Regions from separate parts of the Lysinibacillus sp. HST-98 genome, predicted to be linked through region 1. Evidence: riboswitches for the same ligand, from Rfam matches in the RefSeq annotation. Region 1 holds a riboswitch; the other holds the start of a gene.
The links. A riboswitch is a leader RNA that binds a small molecule or an ion and turns the genes downstream of it on or off. The one in region 1 is predicted to bind FMN.

Region 1 (10,009 bases):
CTGGAGAAATACCAGTCCCCCCATTCCAAGCTGTTTTTTGGCCGTCGATGGTACGAAAGCCATTCATCACAATGGCAATTGGTTCCTCTTGATCAAAAACAACGATAGAATGCTCAGGAGATAACCCCTCCCCCACTAGTCGCTGTAAAAACATTTCTGCTGTCATATTAATTTCAATAAAATAACCTTCAAAGCCTTTGTTCCATGCTTTCAATACTTCATCTAATGTGCATTGTGCAACTGTTTTAATCTTCATACTCTCCCTCTTTTCAAATGGAATCTAATGCTGCTAAATTTTCTAAGGTTAGTTTTCTCACAATCTCATAACCTTGTCCTTGACCTTTAGGCTTTATGACAACCGTCCCCATATTCGAAATGATACCCAGCCCCACATCTCTTGGAAAGCTATGACCAATAATTATGTTGTTTATGCCCTCGGGTGGGATGATTTCCAGCATTGTTTTAGAAAACGTTAATATACTGCTTTGCACTACTGTAGGAAGACTGCCACCTAGCATAAAGATTTCAAACAAGAAGGGGTCAATTTGGATATTGCTGTTTGGAAATGCCAAACGTGCTGTTTCAATGGTCCGACAAAAAGGACTGGTAGTGATGGTGGAAAGGATGGGAATTTGCCAATAGCGTAGCATTTGACCATAATAAATTGCCTCCCTACGACCTTGATCTGATAAATTCCGTTGATTTTGACAACTTTGAAATGTACCATATGCTTGATCTACACCAATAGTTGCTGTCCCATGTCTTGCATATAAAGTGAGCCCACCCCTTCTCAATAACGCTAGGAGACCCTTTTCCATTTTCTTCATCTCCTTCATCATATCACTTTCTACTTTGTAATGTATGTGCTATACATAGAAAAAACTCCCCACAACTTTTTGTAGGAAGCTTTTTTTGTTATTTTATTGGAATTCTGACAATAGCAGTCGTTTCTGAATGTTTTGATGAATCAATTGAAATATGACCATTATATTTAGTAACAATTTCTTTGACAATAAATAAGCCTTGTCCTCTTAGTCTACCATTCTCATGTTTTTTCGTTGAAAATCCTTGTTTAAATATTTGATCAGGATTCGCAATATTTGGCCCTGTATTGGTAATTTTAAATTCATACTGTGATTCATCTGCAGTACAGCAAATCTTAATTTTACGTTGTTCCTCAGGTAAGTCAACAGCAGCATCAATCGCATTATCAATTAAATTGGATAGAATCTTGATTAAATCTGTCGTTTTAATCCTATTAAAGTCATTTTGAGAAATCGTAAAATCCATATCAATATGATGATTTTGAGCCGTTAATTTCTTCGTTTGCAATAAAATGGACAAACCTGGATGATCAATATTTAATTTTAATGACTTAATCGCTTGCACTTCTTTCGATAGTGAGGATAAATATTGTTTCGCCTGATCTGTTTTTTCTAATTGTAATAAACCATGTAACACTTGAATATGGTTTGTAAAATCATGACGTAGGGACGACACCGAAGTAATCAATGTTTTGATTTCTGCTAGATACGTGTCTTCTGTAGCGCCAACTTCCTTCGCCACCTCTTTTTGATACCATCTTTGTAAAAATAAAAAAGAACCGATGACAATTAAAATAAGTACACCATTAAAAATAAAATTAAATAGGTTGTCTTCAATGACTTTACCCTTAATACCATTTAGCGTATCTGCACTAATGTCAATGCCTAAATACCCGATAATTGTTCCATTATCATCTTTGATGGGTGCACCAACAGATAAATAAGACCCATGTTTAGAATCATGAATTACCTCTGTAACATAGGTTTCACCATTATAGGCCTTTTCTACATGCTTTGCAGGAACAGTACAAACCACGCCAATACCGAAGCCCTCTTTCATTTCTTTTGGCATGCCTGTAATCATGGCTATAGATACTTCAGGATTATCCACCTTTAAAGTGTAAACAAATAGTGCACCTAATTTGATCCTAGCATCGTTTAAATAATTTCTTACTTTCCAATAATAATCATTTTCCTGTGGATTATTTAAAAATTGCTGATAGGCATCCGTATCAATGGATGCAGCAATAGAATGGGCTGCCTCTAAACTTTGATTGGCAATCGACTCTTCAACGGTCTTTTTTATTTTTACATAGGATGTAAAGACGTTTAAACTTGTAAACAAACATAATAAAATCGTTGATAGAATTAATATTAGTTTTATTTTTCTATTTTTCATAAAAAACGGTACTTCCTCATCTATAAATATTCTAGAATATTATTATATTATAATTAACTCTATTTTTTTGTTTGTAAAGCAAACATTGCTTGTATATCCTACATAAATTAAAACACAAAATCAATTTTTATTTTATTCATACCCAAAATTACACACTGTAACAAATAGTTTAATAATCCCTGACAAGAAAGTAAACTAAAAAGGTAAGCAATAATCTTTTATGTCTCATTTCCTAATTTAAATGGAAAATTAAAAGACTAACAAAAAGATCAGGTATCCACTATACCTGATCTTTAATAAAATTACTTATTTTTTTTTCCTGAAGTACGTGTTCGATCCTGGGGCTTTAAAAAGGCTGGCCGTTTACTGTAGCCCTTTGGAGAAGGCCGTAGTAATGACCTAGCAACATCCTCCTTTTCGAAATCGGCACTAAAGTTAATATATGGCACTCCCAAGACTCTCATATTTGCAGTGTATAAAAGAATGAAAAACACGGATATAAAAAAACCAAATAAACCAAAAAACGCCGAAGCCATAATAATGATTAATCGAAAAATACTCATAGCCGTCACAAAGGATTGATTGACCAATGTAAATGCAGCGATACTAGAAATGGCAATTACAACAATCATTGAGGGGCTTGTAACACCTGCTTTAATAGCAGCATCTCCAATAATTAGCCCCCCTACCACACTAACTGAGCCACTGACTGCACTTGGAAGACGTAAGTTGGCTTCACGAAACAATTCAAACATAAATAGCATCATTAAAATTTCTAGAATAGTTGGGAAAGGCAATCCCGTTCTCGATTCGACAACTGTTGCAAGTAGTAGAAATGGAAGCTGTTCTTGATGATAAGTCGTCAATGCAAGCCAAAAACCTGGCAGCAGCATACTTATTAATATTCCGACAATTCTGAGTAATCGTTCCATCGAGCTAACAATGATTGGGTACTCATTATCCTCTGCTGATTTAAAGAGTAACATAATATTCGTAGGTGTAATCATGGCATAGGACACACCATCAATCATTAAGAGTATTCTTCCTCTAATTAACGCCTGCATAGCAAAATCAGGTCTACCTGTATAATCATGTCTTGGAAGAATGGTCGCTGTCTTTTCAACTGTTTCCATTAATAAGTCGCCATTGATAACAATATCCGTATCAATTTTTTGTAATTGAAGTCGAATTTGTTCCAGCATATCTAAATTTACGATGTCTTCCATATATAATATGGCTACGGTTGTTTTAGAACGCTTGCCAATTTCTAATGTCTCTACACTAAAAGAATTAGTGGGTAATCGTTTTCTTAATAAAGCAATATTAATAAAAACGTCTTCAATAAAGTCATCTCTAGGTCCCTTTACTACTAGTTCTAATGTTGTTTCCCCGGGCTCTCGATTGGGTCTTTTTGAAATATCACTAGAATAAAGTAATTGATTTTCTTCAAAATACAATAAGACATGTCCTTTATAGACCCTAGTTACCGCATCCTCTTTCGATAAAATCTTTTGTAAATAGGGAATGTGTAAATGCTGTTCGATTTCTTCCTCTAGCATGTCCTCAGTGACATTGCTTAACAAAGATTGAACACGTTGAACAACCACAGTTTGAAGAATTTGCTCATTGACCATTGCATCACAAGTTATCAAATGTACTGTATATTGCTGAAAATTATATTGTTGGAAAATCACATCAGCAGAGCGTTGAAATAGTGATTTCAACATTTTCAAATTAATTTGTTCCATTGATGAAATACTTCTCATCTCCTACTGAGCCAGCTCAAGATTAGTACATTTATGAAAACAATCACATTCAATAAATACACTTAAGCATATTTTTCCCATGGTTGTTCAAAATATTCAAAGAAACAAATGTTGTGACGACTATTCAAATTGTCCTGAACCAATCATTTTCTTTAGATTTGCCATCTCAATTGCAGACATTGCCGCATCATAGCCTTTATTACCAGATTTCGTTCCTGCACGTTCAATTGCCTGTTCAATATTTTCGGTAGTAACAATTCCAAAAATAACAGGTACATTCGTTGACAATGACACATTGGCAATGCCTTTTGCAGATTCATTACAAACATAGTCATAGTGTGTTGTAGAGCCACGAATAACAGTACCTAAACCAATAATGGCATCATATTTCTTTGTTTCTGCCAGTTGTTTTGCCATAAAAGGAACTTCAAAAGCCCCTGGTACCCATGCAACATCAATAAATGCAGGATCAACCCCATGACGAGTTAAACCATCCATTGCCCCATCCAATAATTTGCTAGTAATGAACTCATTAAAACGACCCACTACTACTGCAATTTTCAAATCCGTTCCAATTAATTGTGCTTCAAATGTTTGACCCATTGTTTTTTCTCCTTTTTACATAGAAATTTTAGATTTATTAGTGGATAATTGTTTACGATATGCAACCAATGCTTCTATCGATATCATTTTTAAGCCATGATGTGCAGCGAACTTTGTCAGTTCTTCAAACCGAAGCATGTGCCCATCATCCCCCATAATTTCGCAAATAACACCTGCTGGTACACTATCACAAAGCTTCGCTAGATCAATCGTCGCCTCTGTGTGCCCTCTCCGTTGCAGCACTCCTTGCTCTTTCGCAATCAACGGAAAAATATGGCCTGGTCGACGAAAATCAGTCGGCTTAGCTTGCTTTTCTATCATCCTTTGTATCGTTAGCGCACGCTCAAAGGCGCTAATCCCTGTCGTTGTTTCTACATGGTCGATGCTTATCGTAAATGCGGTTTGATGGTTATCCGTATTGTGCTGAACCATTGGATATAAATCTAGCTTTTGTGCAAGCTGCTGCGAAATCGGCGTACAAATTAAACCTCTACCATTGGTTGCCATAAAGTTGATTGTTGCTGGTGTGATGAATTCAGCGAGTGCCAGAAGATCTCCTTCATTTTCTCGATCCTCATCATCAACCACCACAATCATATTGCCGTGCCTTAAATCCTCTATGGCTTCTTCAATTGAATGTAGCATGATGATCAACTCCTATTCTATGATTTAAAAACCATGTTGTGCTAAATAATCTCTTGTAATAGCTGGCGTTGTTTGCCCTTTTTTTAATTGCCCTATAATGTATTTTCCGACTAAATCGGTTTCAATATTAACGATTGCTCCAACCCTCTTCAAACCTAAAACGGTTTCTTTGTAAGTATGAGGAATGAGCGAAATCGTGACACTATTGGCTTCAACATGAAAAAGGGTTAAGCTTGTGCCATCAATTGTTATGGAACCCTTTGGAATACAAAAGTTGGTTAGTTCCTCAGACATTTCGATATCAATATAAACGGCGTTTGCCACTGGACGTTTTCGCAAAATTTTGCCGACTCCATCAACATGACCAGCAACAAAATGACCTCCAAATCGTCCATTAGCAGGCATGGCCCGCTCCAAATTAACAGAATCACCTATTGCCAGCTGCTGTAAATTTGTTGCTTTGACTGTTTCAGGCATAACATCCATCGTAAGCTGCTGTTGTGTGAAATGGGTCACCGTTAAACAAACTCCATTGACCGCTATACTGTCACCAAGCTTGACATCCTCCGTTATCTTGGCTGATTGAATCGTAATTTTCATACTGTTCCGATCGCTTTGCACGGCTTTTATGATACCAATATCCTCTACAAGTCCAGTAAACATTCCATCACCTACTCTACTTTATTAGCACTTCTATTCTTTACTTTTAAAGTTGATCCACCTTTTTTTGTGCCTTATCCTTATCCTTCTCCCTTCTCTCGTTAACAATATAAAAATAAAAACCCCTTTACATCAAAGGGGTTTTGGGAGTATAAGACATCAACAAATAAGCCTATTTGAAAACAATTTTTTCATAGACTGTTATCTCATTCGTTCTTCTCCCATCCAGACTATCACTGTCGGTTTTGGATTTGCACCAAATCAGCTTGCGCTCACGGACTTTGAATTGCTTCATCACCGCCGATTGGGAATTTCACCCTACCCCGAAGAACATCTTCTATTCGATTGTAGCTAAATAAAAAAACTTCCCACAAGGTGATTGGGAAGTTTTGTAATAAATGCATAGTCAAATAAACCTTCTAAATTAGAATCAATTTAAAAAGTTCGCATTTTTACCCTTCTCCCATCCAGACTGTAACTGTCGGTTTTGGATTTGCACCAAATCAGCTTGCGCTCACGGACTTTGAATTGCTTCATCACCGCCGATCGGGAATTTCACCCTACCCCGAAGAATATTTTTATTTAGCTAGTCTTACGATAACACTATTTTATTATATTATCCATCCTTCTTTTTAAATTTTTTTGGAAGCATAAATTTTAAACAGCTCTGACGAGACTTAAAAAATGTAAAAGATGTTATTAAAATGATGACATTTAACCTGTTAATGGAACTTCTTAATCAAAAAAACGTTCCTTTACAAGTGACTATTCAGTGTAGCCGTTTGGAGGTCATTTACTTGACATTTTTAAAAAATATACCTTTTAAACAAGCTATTTTCTATGCCCTATTAGCATTCTGTTGTGGGGTTTCGATTGTTTTCGTACATCATAATGAACAATTTTATGATCGACCGATAGCGAAAATAACGCAAGTGGATGTAACAAAATCAGAACCAATGACAGACATGTATGAAAATAGGGATTTTTTATTTACACAGGAAATTATGGCCATTATCAAAAATGGTCAGCATAAGGGGCAATCCATTCATTTGACGAATGACTATTCTTCGTCTGGTGCTTTTGATCAAGAATACCATGTAGGCAATGAAATCTTTGTCACGCTAGATGGTCGCACAGCACAATCAGTTTTAACAGGAACCATTGTCGATTTAAAACGTGATCAAACCATGGTAATGATTGCATGGATTTTTATTTTTGCCCTACTTATTATAGGTAAAAGACAAGGCTTATTTTCTATCATTAGCCTGGTGGTCAATGCTGTGATTTTATCATTCGCATTAGATCTTTATGTGAAGCATGGGGGCGTAAGCCTATTAGTAGTCAGCGGCATTTGTGCGGTGCTATTTACAATTATCTCGCTACTACTTATTAGTGGATTAAATACAAAAACATATGTAGCCATCGTGTCCACACTTTTAGGCACTATTCTAGCGCTTATCATAAGCTCTATTGTAATGTGGTTGACAGGTGAAAATGGTCTTCGTTATGAAGAAATGCAATTTTTAACGCGTCCCTATCGTACCGTCTTTATGGCAGGTTTATTTATTGGCTCACTCGGGGCAGTAATGGATGTTTCTATTACAATGGCTTCCTCGATTTTTGCTTTATACGAGCAAGATCCTACGATCCCTGTCAAAGCACTTAAATCTTCGGGACATGAAATCGGTAAAGATATCATGGGTACTATTACAAGTATTTTATTCTTTGCCTACCTTTGCGGCTCCATACCTATGATTATTCTCTATTTAAAAAATTCTTCCACATTAGGGCTTACATTGTCCTTAAATCTTTCTTTAGAATTAGCCCGTGCCTTAGCAGGGGGTATTGGTGTTGTCCTTACGATTCCTATTAGTCTGTATACCGCTATATTTTTCATTAATCGAAAGAGGGTTCGAGAATGAATGTTGTCGTCTTATTAGCAGTTATATTGTGCGTGTTAATGGTTCTAGTCGGCGGTAGACAGGGGATACGCTCATTTCTTTCTTTATTCCTAAACTTTGGTGTACTCTTTGTCACCATTTTTTTAATGACAAACCCTAAAAATAGCCCTATCATCTTGACGTTTATTGCCTGTACGATCATTAGCTGTATTAGCCTTTTCTATATCAATAAAACAAATAGTAAAACCATTACAGCCTTTATCTCGACGATGGTGACGATAGTTGTGTTACTACTCTTTATTACCTTTGTAACGGAAAAGTCGATGATCCAAGGGTTTGGCGAAGAATCAACTGAAGAAATCAGCATCTTTTCTCTCTACATTGGTGTTAATTTTGTGCAGATTGGTGCATCAGTCATCATTATGAGTACGATAGGTGCCATTATGGATGTAGCTATTTCTATCGCTACCTCCATGCATGAGATTTTTTATCGTAATCCTTCGATTAGTAGAAAAAACCTATTTGCAGCTGGCTTAAGTATAGGAAGAGATATATTAGGAACCGATACCAATACGTTATTTTTTGCTTTCTTTGGTGGCTATTTAAGCTTGTTAATCTGGTTCAAGGACCTCTCCTATTCGATTGGAGAAATTGTTAACTCCAAAGTTTTTAGTGCAGAAATGACAACCATTTTTTGTGCAGGTATCGGCATTGCACTGATTATTCCGATTGCCTCCTGCATCAATGCCTATTATTTAATTCGTACACGCGAAAAAGCAGAAAAACTTTTATAAAAATTACCAGCACCTATCATAAAACAAAATAATGCCGAGGTGTCTCAATGGACTTTTGAGACACCTCTTTTTGTTGTAGCATTTCCATTGCAATCGCCTCATTTTCTGATAATATTTACCATAAGATGTTTACGTACGCTCAAAATGGTGGTTATTTCAAGATTACTAGATCGCCAATTCCATGTAACATTTTTTAGCATAGAACGTCAATACAACGAGATGAAAAAGGAGAAAGTTTGCAATGAAGCATATTATCTTTGATTTTGATGGGACGCTGGCAGATTCTACTGCTGTGTTTGCATCAGCATGGAATACTTTAGCCCAAAAATATAAATTTAAAGGCATTGAATTGAAGGAAATTGATACATTAAAAAAATTATCAATTTCAGAACGCAGTAAGTTATTCGACTTTCCAATGTATAAGTTGCCTATGATTTTACCGCAATTTTATAAATTATATCGCCAATCATTAAATGATGTTCATCTGTTCGAGGGAATGAAGGAAGTATTAATAGAGATTAATAAAAGAGGCTATAAAATCCTGATTATTTCCTCAAACTCTAAAGAGAATATTTTAGAATTTCTTAAAATGAATGGTATTCATTGTGTAGCAGATGTACTTTGCTCCAACCGCATTTTTGGTAAGGACAAAGTAATGAAAAAGTTTTTAAAGGAAGCGAATGTTGACTCATCTGACGTCGTATACATTGGTGACGAGCAAAGGGATATTGTTGCGTGTAAGAAAGCCGGAGTACCAATTATTTGGGTGGAATGGGGCTATGATGCCAAAGAGGTCGTGCAAAATGAAGAACCTGAATACAGTGTCACAACACCACAGGAAATTTTAGAGATCATTTAATCATGAAAAAGGATAATAGCACTTGTCTATTATCCTTTTTATATAACTATCCTTTGATGTCACTAATTTGCATAAGCTTTTCTGCTGTACTATTAACCCCTTTGTAGGCATCTGTTAATTCATGCATACTCGCAGCAAACTGCTGTGTAAACGCAGCAATTTGATTCGATGATGCATTGACCTGATCGATGGATTGTTTAATGTTTTCTAGTTGCACAGTTATGCTATCAGCACTTTCTGTACTACTCTGAGACATTTTTTGTATTTCAGAAGCGACCACCGCAAAGCCACGCCCATGCTCACCTGAACGTGCCGCTTCTATGGATGCGTTTAGACCAAGAATTCTCGATTTCATAGCTAAATCTTTTACTAAATGGACAATCACATTAATTTGTTCTATATCGCCTGTCATCGATTCTGAGAAATTAGACAACTCTTCCAAACGATTGGATACATCCTTACTGGCAGTGGCTAATCCTTCATTTGTAGCTGTCATTTCTTCTACAGCACTTGAAAGCTCGGTTGCCAGTAGGCGCATACTATCCATTTTTTCATTGG
Region 2 (10,009 bases), 270 kb from region 1:
ATGAAGTATTCTGTTCGTCGAGATGGTAGCGCTCTCTTAGCTGAAAAAGGACGCTTTTCTCGTTATGGTCCGTACATAAACCATGTAGGTCTCATCATTTTTTTAGGTGGGGTCATGCTACGTCTAGTCCCAGGTTTCTATGTTGATGAATCGATATGGGTGCGTGAAGGTGAAACACGTGCTATTACTGGAATGGAAGGCTACTTCATTGAAAACCGTGATTTTGTTTTAGAAACACATGATAATACACCTCAAGGTGAGCAAGTTAAACAGGGTGTGAATGTAGTGGCTAAAAACTTCCAAACCGATATTACACTATACAAGCAACCTGAAGACGCATTGCCTGGGGATACGGAAAATCTAGAAAAAGTAAAAGACTATTCCATTCGTGTAAACCATCCTTTGAAAGAAGATGGCTTTGCTCTTTACCAGATGGATTATCGTCTAAATGAATTAAAACAGATGAACTTTGAATTAATTAATAAGACGACAGAGAAATCATTAGGTAAGGTAGAGATTGATTTAACAAATCCTAAAAAAGAATATGATTTAGGGAATGGTTCATCCGTTCAAATTCTTGTCTATACACCTGATTTTGATGGATTTGAAAATGGAGAACCTCAGACTAAAACGTCTATTCCAAATAATCCTGCATTTTTATTTAAAATGACTACACCAGAAACTCCTGAAGGAGAAGTAAGCTTTGTTGAAATTATGCAGCCTCCTTTAGAACCACTGGGTGAAAATAAATACAGAATGAAATTTGCTAGTGCAGAGATGCGGGATATGTCAGGTATTACGGTGCGAAAAGATAGCACCATCCCTATTCTGTTTGTTGGTGGGGTCATCTTTATGATCGGTGTTGCCATTGGCTCTTACTGGAATCATCGTCGTTTATGGCTTCAAGTGGAACCAGACGGCCGTGTGTTAATGGCTGCCCATGTCAACAAAAATATGTTCAGCATGAAAAAGGATTTAGATGCTGTTACAACCTTTGCTGCATTGCCTCCGTATAAAGATCAGTTAGAGAAAGATGAGGCTGGCGAAGAGTCCACTACTGGTGGCATTAAAGAAAAGGAAGGTGACAACACCTTATGAGTTTGATTGACTTAAGTGGAAACTTACTATTTGTTGCGTTTATTGCTTATCTAGTTGCGACATTATTATTTGGTGGTTCAATTAAGCAAGGTAATGCTACTGGTAAAAATACTGGCAAATGGGGCAAGTTTGCCATTGTGGTTACTATTATTGGTTTCCTATCACAGCTTGGCTATTTTATTACGCGTTGGATTTATACAGGACATGCGCCAGTAAGTAATATGTTTGAATTTACAACTGCCTTTGGTATGTTCATTGTCGGCGCGTTTATCTTAATTTATTTTATTTATCGTTTGACTGCACTTGGATTAGTGGCACTGCCTGTTGCGCTTTTGATTATTGCTTATGCAGCAATGTTCCCGAAAGAAGTAAGTCCATTAGTGCCTTCATTACAAAGTCATTGGTTAACAATTCACGTTATTACAGCAGCATTAGGGCAATCTATTTTAGCCATTAGTGCTGTGGCAGGACTTATTTACTTATTAAAAGTAGTAGATTTAACAAAGCCCTCTAAACAACGTTTTTGGTTAGAAGCCGTCATGTACTGTCTTGTAGTAGTTGTTGGATTTGTCGCGGTAACATCTACATTTAGTGCTATGGATTATGAGTCTAGCTATAATTATGTGGATAAAGAAGGAACTACTCGTAAAATTATTTACAATTTACCTCCAGTATTCGGTATGAATGAATATGAAGTGATAGAAGAACATGGCATGTCACCATTAGTAGAAATGCCAGCGTTAATTAATGCTAAAAAATTAACAACTGTTGTTTGGTCATTAATGGTAGGATCTGTGTTGTATTTATTAATTCGTTTAATTGCTCGCCGTCGAATTAGTGCCATTTTCCAACCACTTGTTAAACGGGTCAATTTACAATTACTTGATGAAATTGGTTATCGTTCAGTGCTGATTGGTTTCCCTGTATTCTCCCTTGGTGCTTTAATCTTTGCGATGATTTGGGCACAAATTGCTTGGAGTCGTTTCTGGGGTTGGGATCCAAAAGAAGTATGGGCTCTTATTACATGGTTATTCTATGCAGCATTCCTGCATTTACGTCTATCAAAAGGCTGGGAAGGTCGAAAATCTGCTTGGTTAGCACTAATTGGTTTTGGGATTATTTTATTCAATCTAATTGCTGTTAACTTAATTCTTGCAGGTTTACACTCCTACGCATAACCTGTGAAGCAACAAGCCTTTTCGCTGTAGCGAAGAGGCTTTCTTTTCTTTTCAATATGTGTCACACCATGTACAATAGAAGTTAGAGAAAGATTGGAAGAGAGGGATCGTGAAAGTGTCAGAAAATATTTCAGTATTAGTAGTAGATGACGAGGATCGTATTCGCCGCTTATTAAAAATGTATCTTGAGCGAGAAGGATACCTTGTTGACGAGGCCGAAAATGGAGAACAAGCGATCGAGAAATCTTTAGAAAAAGAGTATCACTGTATTTTACTTGATATTATGATGCCTGAAAAAGATGGGCTAGAAGTGTGTGCAGAAATTCGAGAGCGCGCAGCAACGCCAATTATTTTATTAACTGCCAAAGGCGAAGAAGCAAACCGTGTACAAGGCTTTGAGCTTGGTGCAGATGACTATATCGTAAAACCATTTAGTCCTCGTGAGGTTGTGTTACGTGTGAAGGCTATTTTACGTCGTTCACAGGCTTTCTCACCAACGACTAATGCGTCTTCTTCAAAAGATTTAGTGGTGTTCCAACACTTAATGATTGATCATGATGCACATCGTGTGACTGCAGAGGGCATTGAGGTTAATTTAACACCGAAAGAGTATGAATTGCTGTACTTTTTAGCGAAATCGCCAGACAAAGTATTTGACCGTGAACAACTACTAAAAGAGGTATGGCATTATGACTTCTTTGGTGATTTACGTACAGTGGACACACATGTAAAACGTTTACGTGAAAAACTCAACCGAGTTTCTGAAAACGCTGCTAAAATGATTGTGACGGTTTGGGGCGTTGGATACAAATTTGAGGTTGTCAATGAATAGAATATGGAATAGTGTTGTCGGGAAGCTATGGGTAACCATATTGCTTCTCGTTTCATTTGTATTATTTGTTTTCACGGTATTAATGCTTGAATTTCTTCAAAATTACCATATGCAGCAAGCGGAAATTTCATTGCGACAAACAGCTGCAACGGTAGCAAGTATAGTAGATGACAATGAAACAGCCGAATCTACCTCAGAATTATTAAAAGATATTTTACCTACAGGGACCAATGCATTGATCGCAATCAGTCATGTTGAAGTGTCTTTTGCGATGCAAGAGGGTGTCAACAAAAAAGAAATACAAGATACTATTTTAGCCAATAAATCTTTTCATGAAGTGTTTCAATCAGATGAACCGATTATTAAAGAAATGATGATGCCTTCTTCAACTGATCAAGAGAAGATGGAATCTTATGTCGTACTTGGCTTTCCCTTAAATGTTGAAAATGCAGTACATGGAGCTGTCTTCATCTACCAAAGCCCAGATGCGCTACATAAAACGTCTAAGGAAACAACGAAAATTGTCTTTTTAGCAGCCTTCATAGCATTTGTGTTGACGACATTCTTCGCATTCTTCCTTTCTTCACGTATAACTTCGCCATTAAGAAAAATGCGTGAATTAGCTTTTGAAATTGCAAAAGGGAATTTTGAAGCAAAAATGCCTACTACCCAAAATGACGAAATTGGTCAGCTTGCCGTTGCCTTCAACCAAATGGGCCGTCAATTAAAGCATAATTTAGAGGTTATCAATCAAGAAAACGAACAGCTTTCTAATATTTTGACATCCATGACAGATGCAGTGATTACGTTTAATCGGGATCGTACAATATTATTAAGTAATCCACCAGCTGAACGTCTAATGCAAAAGTGGTTTGTGAATAAAGGTTCACAAAGTGCAAAACCTATCCCGCCAGAGCTTTATCATATGCTTGATCATGTACTGATGTTTGAGGATAAACTAGAAGAGGAAATTGAAATGGATGGCAGCTATTATACATTTACTATTAGTCCCCTTTATAGTGGTGAAATGATACGTGGCGCTGTGGCTGTAATTCGTGATATGACAGAACAGCATCGCTTGGAAAAACTAAGATCCGATTTTATTGCCAATGTCTCCCATGAGCTCCGAACACCGATTGCTATGCTTCAAGGTTACTCAGAAGCATTAATGGATGACGATTTTATTCAGGATCAGGAAGAGCGAAATGAGATTACCAAAATTATTTATGATGAATCGAAGCGAATGGGTCGCCTTGTGACAGATCTATTAGATTTGGCACGCATGGAATCTGGCCATATGACGCTTTATAAAGATGAATTACCAATTAATTCTACATTCGAACGTATTACACAAAAATTTTCACAAGTAGCAAAAGAAAAGCACGTTCGTTTGTTGTTTGAAAGTGAATTTAATGATGAGGCCATGATTAATATAGATGAGGATCGCATTGAACAAGTGCTTACAAATTTAGTTGACAATGCCCTTAGACATACAGATGAAGGGTCTGTGTCTGTGAAAGTAGAGCAGGAGCCGACATTTGCTAAAATATCTGTTCAAGATACAGGACATGGCATTCCTCAAGAGGACTTACCCTATGTCTTTGAACGTTTTTATAAAGCCGATAAGGCACGTACTCGTTCCAAGGGTGGTACTGGTCTCGGCTTAGCCATCGCTAGAAATATTGTGAAGGCACACTCAGGTAATATTATGGTAGACAGTGTGTTGAAAGAGGGTACGACCTTCACGTTTTATTTACCGTTCGATTAATAACAAGTATTGCTAGTAATTGGCTGTAACTTCTATGAATGTAAGACGACAAATATTATAGAACGGGGGTGGAGTGCTTTGAATGACTCCGTGTTCCATCGACTATACGATGCATATCACCAAGACGTGTTTCAGTTTTTAATCTATTTAGTAAAAAATCGTACACTTGCCGAAGATTTAGCACATGAAGTTTATGTACGAGTGTTGCGCTCATACGATCAATTTGCAGGGAATAGTAGTGAGAAAACTTGGCTATTTGCTATTGCTAAAAATGTAGCGATTGATCATTTTAGAAAGCAAGCTGTACGTCAAAAGCATTCACATGATTTCTTTGACTGGGAAACGGAACAGCTCCATTCAACCACGCCATCACCGGAAGATATACTACAGGCCAGTGATGAATTTATGCAGGTAGAATCAGCACTTGAAAACTGTACAGGTGACCAAAAAATGGTCATTATTATGCGCTATTTTCAAGATTTATCGATTGCAGAAACAGCGCAAATACTAGATTGGACAGAAGCTAAGGTAAAAACGACCCAGCATCGAGCCATTAAATTTTTAAGGCAACAGCTACAGCCGATTAGAGAACAGGAGGCGAAACGGCAATGACACATAAGCCATTTGATGATGAACAGCTTGAACATGTCTTGAACAATGCCCCTAAGCTTTCTGACCGCCGTTCAAAAGAAGAAATATTAAATCGGTTAATGGCAGATGCTCGCTTGCAGGATAATAGTCACCTTCAAGAAGCAATACAACAACCTATAGAGAATGAAGAAGCACAATCAGAAAGTAAACCTTTAATTCAAGATGAACGACCATCACGTTTAAAGTTCCGGAAAATGCCGATTTTTCCGAGTGTAGCAGCAGTTTTCGCGATAACGGTACTCGTTGGCTTCATGTTCATGAATAATGGCGCTAGCCAAAAAGATCTCGCTAGTACGCCAGAAAAGGCTAATTACGCTACTTTACAGGAAGATCGTTCTGCTAAAGAGGCAGCAACGCAGGATGAGGCACTTCAATCCAGTATTGTATCGGAGCATGAGCGTATGTTATCTTTACGGTCGTCTGTCTATGAGGAAGATGTGAAAGATGCTGTCGTTTTCCGTATTGGTTTGGCAGGACGCGATGCAGAAAGTGTTCCGATGACATATGTGATACCAAATGAGCGTGTAGCAACTGATTTTGGAACAGAAAAGCCTTCTACCTTACAGATGTATGAAAAATATGCTCCTCAAATAGATGAAGAAGCCAAAGGGTTTACGGAATATCATCCTTTTAAAGGTGAACTGAAGGAGAAGGAAGACAAGCTTGTCCACGTTTTACCAAAGGACAATGACTATGATGTTGCATCAGCTACCGTTAATGAATACAAAGGGACTTTAGAGGATACCTTCTCGGATTCTGAATATACGGAAGTTGAGATTCAAAATGAAGATGGCACACCTTATGCGTTTTCTCAAGAGGGTGAGCCAAGTCAAGCCATGTCATTAACAAACGCTAAGCATTTTAATTATTATTTATACCAAGATGGTAATGGGGCAGAATATCTGTCGCCAGATTTCCGTCAAACATTTGCTAATGTTACAGAGGCACTTACACTAATGAAAAACAAAAATGATGATGTTTATGTAACAGTGGTTCCTGAAAACGTAACATATACCGTGAAAGAGGAAGCGGAAGGTGTAGTCGTAACATTCGACATTCCCTTAGATTTAGCATCGATGGAGCCAATTCGCGCTACCCAATTGATTGAAGCTATGATGTTAACTGCTGCTAGCTTTGACCAACAATTACGCTTAGATAATGTGGTCCAAGAAAGCTGGGAAGGATTCGATTTAAAAACGTATTTGCCAAAGCCTGTGGGGCCAAATAAACAATATATGCCTTAGTCAGAATCAAAAATGGAGCATCCCTGTAACATGGAATGCTCCATTTTTATAATACATACAAATCTAATCGGATTTTTTTAAGCAGAACTATTTACTTTTTCTTAATAATTAATTATAGTAAGGTTGTAGTATAAAATAATATGATTCATCTTCGGGGCAGGGTGAAAATCCCGACCGGCGGTAATAGAGTGGTGAACCGTTAATGTTTCCATTAACTCGAATGGTTTATGCTTCGCTCTTCAGCCCGCGACCTGTGCAAATTTATTTGCATGGCTGACTTGGTGTGATTCCGAGGCCGACAGTTAAAGTCTGGATGGGAGAAGATGGAGGTACGATCGTCATTCATTGTTATGAAATAAACTATGACCGAGCGCTTTTTTTGTATGGCTTTTTAAACGGTGCTCAAAAATAGTTTAAATTGACGCTTATTCGTCATGCCTTTCTCCCTTGTGCTCTTCATGCATAAGGGTTTTTTCGTGCTAACAATTGAAAGATCGTCACCTTTCTTCTTGCGAGATTGAATCAGCAAAGAGGAGAGAGTTTTCTATGAAGAAAAATGTTAAACTCCAATCGTTTATTACGATTGGTATGCTGAGCAGTATTTCGTTTTTATTAATGCTTTTTAATTTCCCAATTCCACCATTCCCAGCATTTTTGGAAGTGGACTTTAGTGATATGCCTGCATTAATAGCAGCCATCACAATGGGGCCTGTAGCTGGTATTTTAGTAGAATTATTTAAAAATGTATTGGATTGGATTTTCTCTGGAACGCCAACAGGTGTGCCAGTAGGTCATATGGCCAACTTTGCAACAGGTATTTTATTTATTTTACCAGTAAGCCTTATTTTTAATCGCTTTAAAACAATTGCTGGTCTTGTTGGAGGTTTAGCGACAGGAACAGTCGTAATGGCAGTAGGGATGAGTATTTTAAACTACGCAGTATTTTTACCGATGTACACATACTTCTTAGGAATGGAACCTGTTGTAGGTGACTCACTTTATAAAATGATTATCGCTGGGATTTTACCATTTAACATTGTGAAAGGTATTTTATTAACGGCTATTATGGCGTTTTTATTTACAACAATGCGCAAATGGATCGACCGCCAGCGTTCTATCTATATAACAAAATAATTTTTACTAACCTCGGGTCATATACCTGAGGTTTTTTTATTGGAAGGAACAATAGATAGGAAAAAGTGTGAAGAATAGAAAGAACAAAACTAACGGATAAATACAGAAAAAAGTAATAGGGTAAAATAGTTAACTAGTACTTTATAATTATAACCTAGTCGAAAGCTACATTTTCATGTAAAATAGAGAAGAGTTTAGAATGTTTGAGGAGTTTGAAGAGATGAGTGGAAAAAAAGGACAATGGTCTAGTAAATTAGGTTTTATTTTAGCATCAGCTGGTGCGGCGATCGGACTAGGGGCAATTTGGAAACTGCCCTATGTAACAGGACAAAGTGGTGGAGGAGCATTTTTCCTTATCTTTGTGTTATTTACCTTGTTAATAGGACTACCAATGTTATTGTCCGAGTATGTGTTAGGACGTGGTACACAATCCGAGGCTGTAACAGCGTATAAAAAAATTGCTCCAACTAAGCCAGGCTGGGCTTGGATTGGTCGAATGGGCGTGCTAGGCTGTTTTTTATTATTAACTTTTTATAGCGTAGTCGGAGGTTGGATCTTTATTTATAGCGGGCTAGGTGTAGCTGGCGCGGTAATTGATCCAGCAGTAGATCCAGCTGAATTATTTGGAAAAATTATAGGCACGCCATGGATTACGCTAGTTGGTCTAGTGTTGTTTACATTGGTCAACGTACTTGTGATTTCATTAGGTGTACAAAATGGGATTGAAAAGGCCAATAAATGGATGATGCCGTTACTTTTCATAATGTTCATTGTCCTTGTTGTGCGTGCTGTTACATTAGATGGGGCAATGGAAGGGGTAAAATTCTTCTTATGGCCTGATTTCTCGAATATTACGGGTAAGGCATTATTAGAAGCCCTCGGGCAATCGTTCTTTGGGTTAGCAGTTGGCTTTTCTTGTCTAGTTACATATAGCTCTTATCTAAAAAAAGATGTCAGTCTTCCGAATTCAGCAGGTTCTGTAGTGCTGTTAACCGTGCTTGTTTCATTTTTAGCAGGTTTAGCAATTTTCCCTGTTGTGTTCGCCTTTGATTTAGAGCCAGCAGCGGGTCCGGGTTTGCTATTTATGGTGCTACCAACAGCTTTTAGTCAAATGCCATTCGGTGAAGTGTTTTTAGCTATGTTTTTATTGCTATTTTTATTTGCTACATTAACGTCATCATTTAGTTTATATGAGATTATCGTCGCGGCATTTATGGAGCATAGTCAGAAATCCCGTCCAATGTGGACGCTTATACTTGGTATAGTCGTATTTATTGCAGCTATTCCAGCAGCACTTTCTTCGAGTGTTTTATCGGATATAATGATTTTCGAGAAAAGTATCTTTGATGCAACCGATTTTTTAGTGTCAAATATCATGCTTCCACTAGGGAATTTATTCATTGCTATTTTTATTGCCTATGTAGTAGATAAAGAATTTGTGAAGAGAGAATTGCTAACGGGTAGTCAAATGGGACAAGGCTATTACTCGACATATCGTATGTTAATGTTAGTTGTTGTCCCGTTTATCATTCTAGTTGTGTTTGTTAATATGCTACTGCAGTATTAAAGAAAAGGTGTATTCCTATTAGACGGAATACACCTTTTTATTAGTATAACAAAAATTAATAGTCGTTAAGTGATAGCTCACCTAGCCAATCTTCTTTAATAATCTTCCTTGCTTGTTCTTCACTTTCGGCAATAGGGAATACTTTATCAACCTGTGAAATAGCGAATAAGTTGCGAATGAAATCATCGACGACAATAATGGCGATTTTCTTATCTTTTACAGACACCTTCTTAGCGAAATTAACGATCATACCGAATCCAGTACTATCAATATTTGTTACCTTTTGCATATCGATAATGTATCCGTGTTTTGTGTCTAAGCTAAGTGTTTGAAGCTCTGACTTTATTTCTTCAATCATCCCGTATTCTAAATCGCCTGTAAACGCAATCACTATATAATCAGCCTTTGTGTCAATATTCATTGCAATTTTCTTCTGATTCATCCTATAGCGCCTCCATTTTTCTTTTCTTGTTTGGGGAGTTATTCAAACTTAAATTTATTCACTTCATTTTGTAATTTATCAGCAATTGATGATAA

Region 2: linked by a shared signal. The riboswitch ahead of JIN86_RS07215 (ECF transporter S component) and the one ahead of ribE (riboflavin synthase) in region 1 are both predicted to bind FMN.

What each region holds. Positions count from the first base shown of each region.
Region 1 covers NZ_JAENHX010000002.1:48,728-58,736, forward strand. The annotation lists gene JIN86_RS05740 (GNAT family N-acetyltransferase) at 1-256, opposite strand, end outside; gene JIN86_RS05745 (histidine phosphatase family protein) at 270-818, opposite strand; gene JIN86_RS05750 (ATP-binding protein) at 916-2,223, opposite strand; gene JIN86_RS05755 (spore germination protein) at 2,526-3,971, opposite strand; gene ribH (6,7-dimethyl-8-ribityllumazine synthase) at 4,110-4,592, opposite strand; gene ribB (3,4-dihydroxy-2-butanone-4-phosphate synthase) at 4,608-5,237, opposite strand; gene ribE (riboflavin synthase) at 5,262-5,900, opposite strand; FMN riboswitch at 6,107-6,232, opposite strand; FMN riboswitch at 6,349-6,474, opposite strand; gene JIN86_RS05775 (YibE/F family protein) at 6,695-7,819, shown strand; gene JIN86_RS05780 (YibE/F family protein) at 7,816-8,592, shown strand; gene JIN86_RS05785 (HAD-IA family hydrolase) at 8,834-9,451, shown strand; gene JIN86_RS05790 (methyl-accepting chemotaxis protein) at 9,498-10,009, opposite strand, start outside.
Region 2 covers NZ_JAENHX010000002.1:316,523-326,531, reverse strand. The annotation lists gene resB (cytochrome c biogenesis protein ResB) at 1-1,098, shown strand, start outside; gene ccsB (c-type cytochrome biogenesis protein CcsB) at 1,095-2,276, shown strand; gene JIN86_RS07235 (response regulator transcription factor) at 2,392-3,108, shown strand; gene JIN86_RS07230 (ATP-binding protein) at 3,101-4,876, shown strand; gene sigX (RNA polymerase sigma factor SigX) at 4,955-5,488, shown strand; gene JIN86_RS07220 (hypothetical protein) at 5,485-6,771, shown strand; FMN riboswitch at 6,915-7,100, shown strand; gene JIN86_RS07215 (ECF transporter S component) at 7,318-7,905, shown strand; gene JIN86_RS07210 (sodium-dependent transporter) at 8,126-9,472, shown strand; gene JIN86_RS07205 (STAS domain-containing protein) at 9,528-9,914, opposite strand; gene JIN86_RS07200 (methyl-accepting chemotaxis protein) at 9,953-10,009, opposite strand, start outside.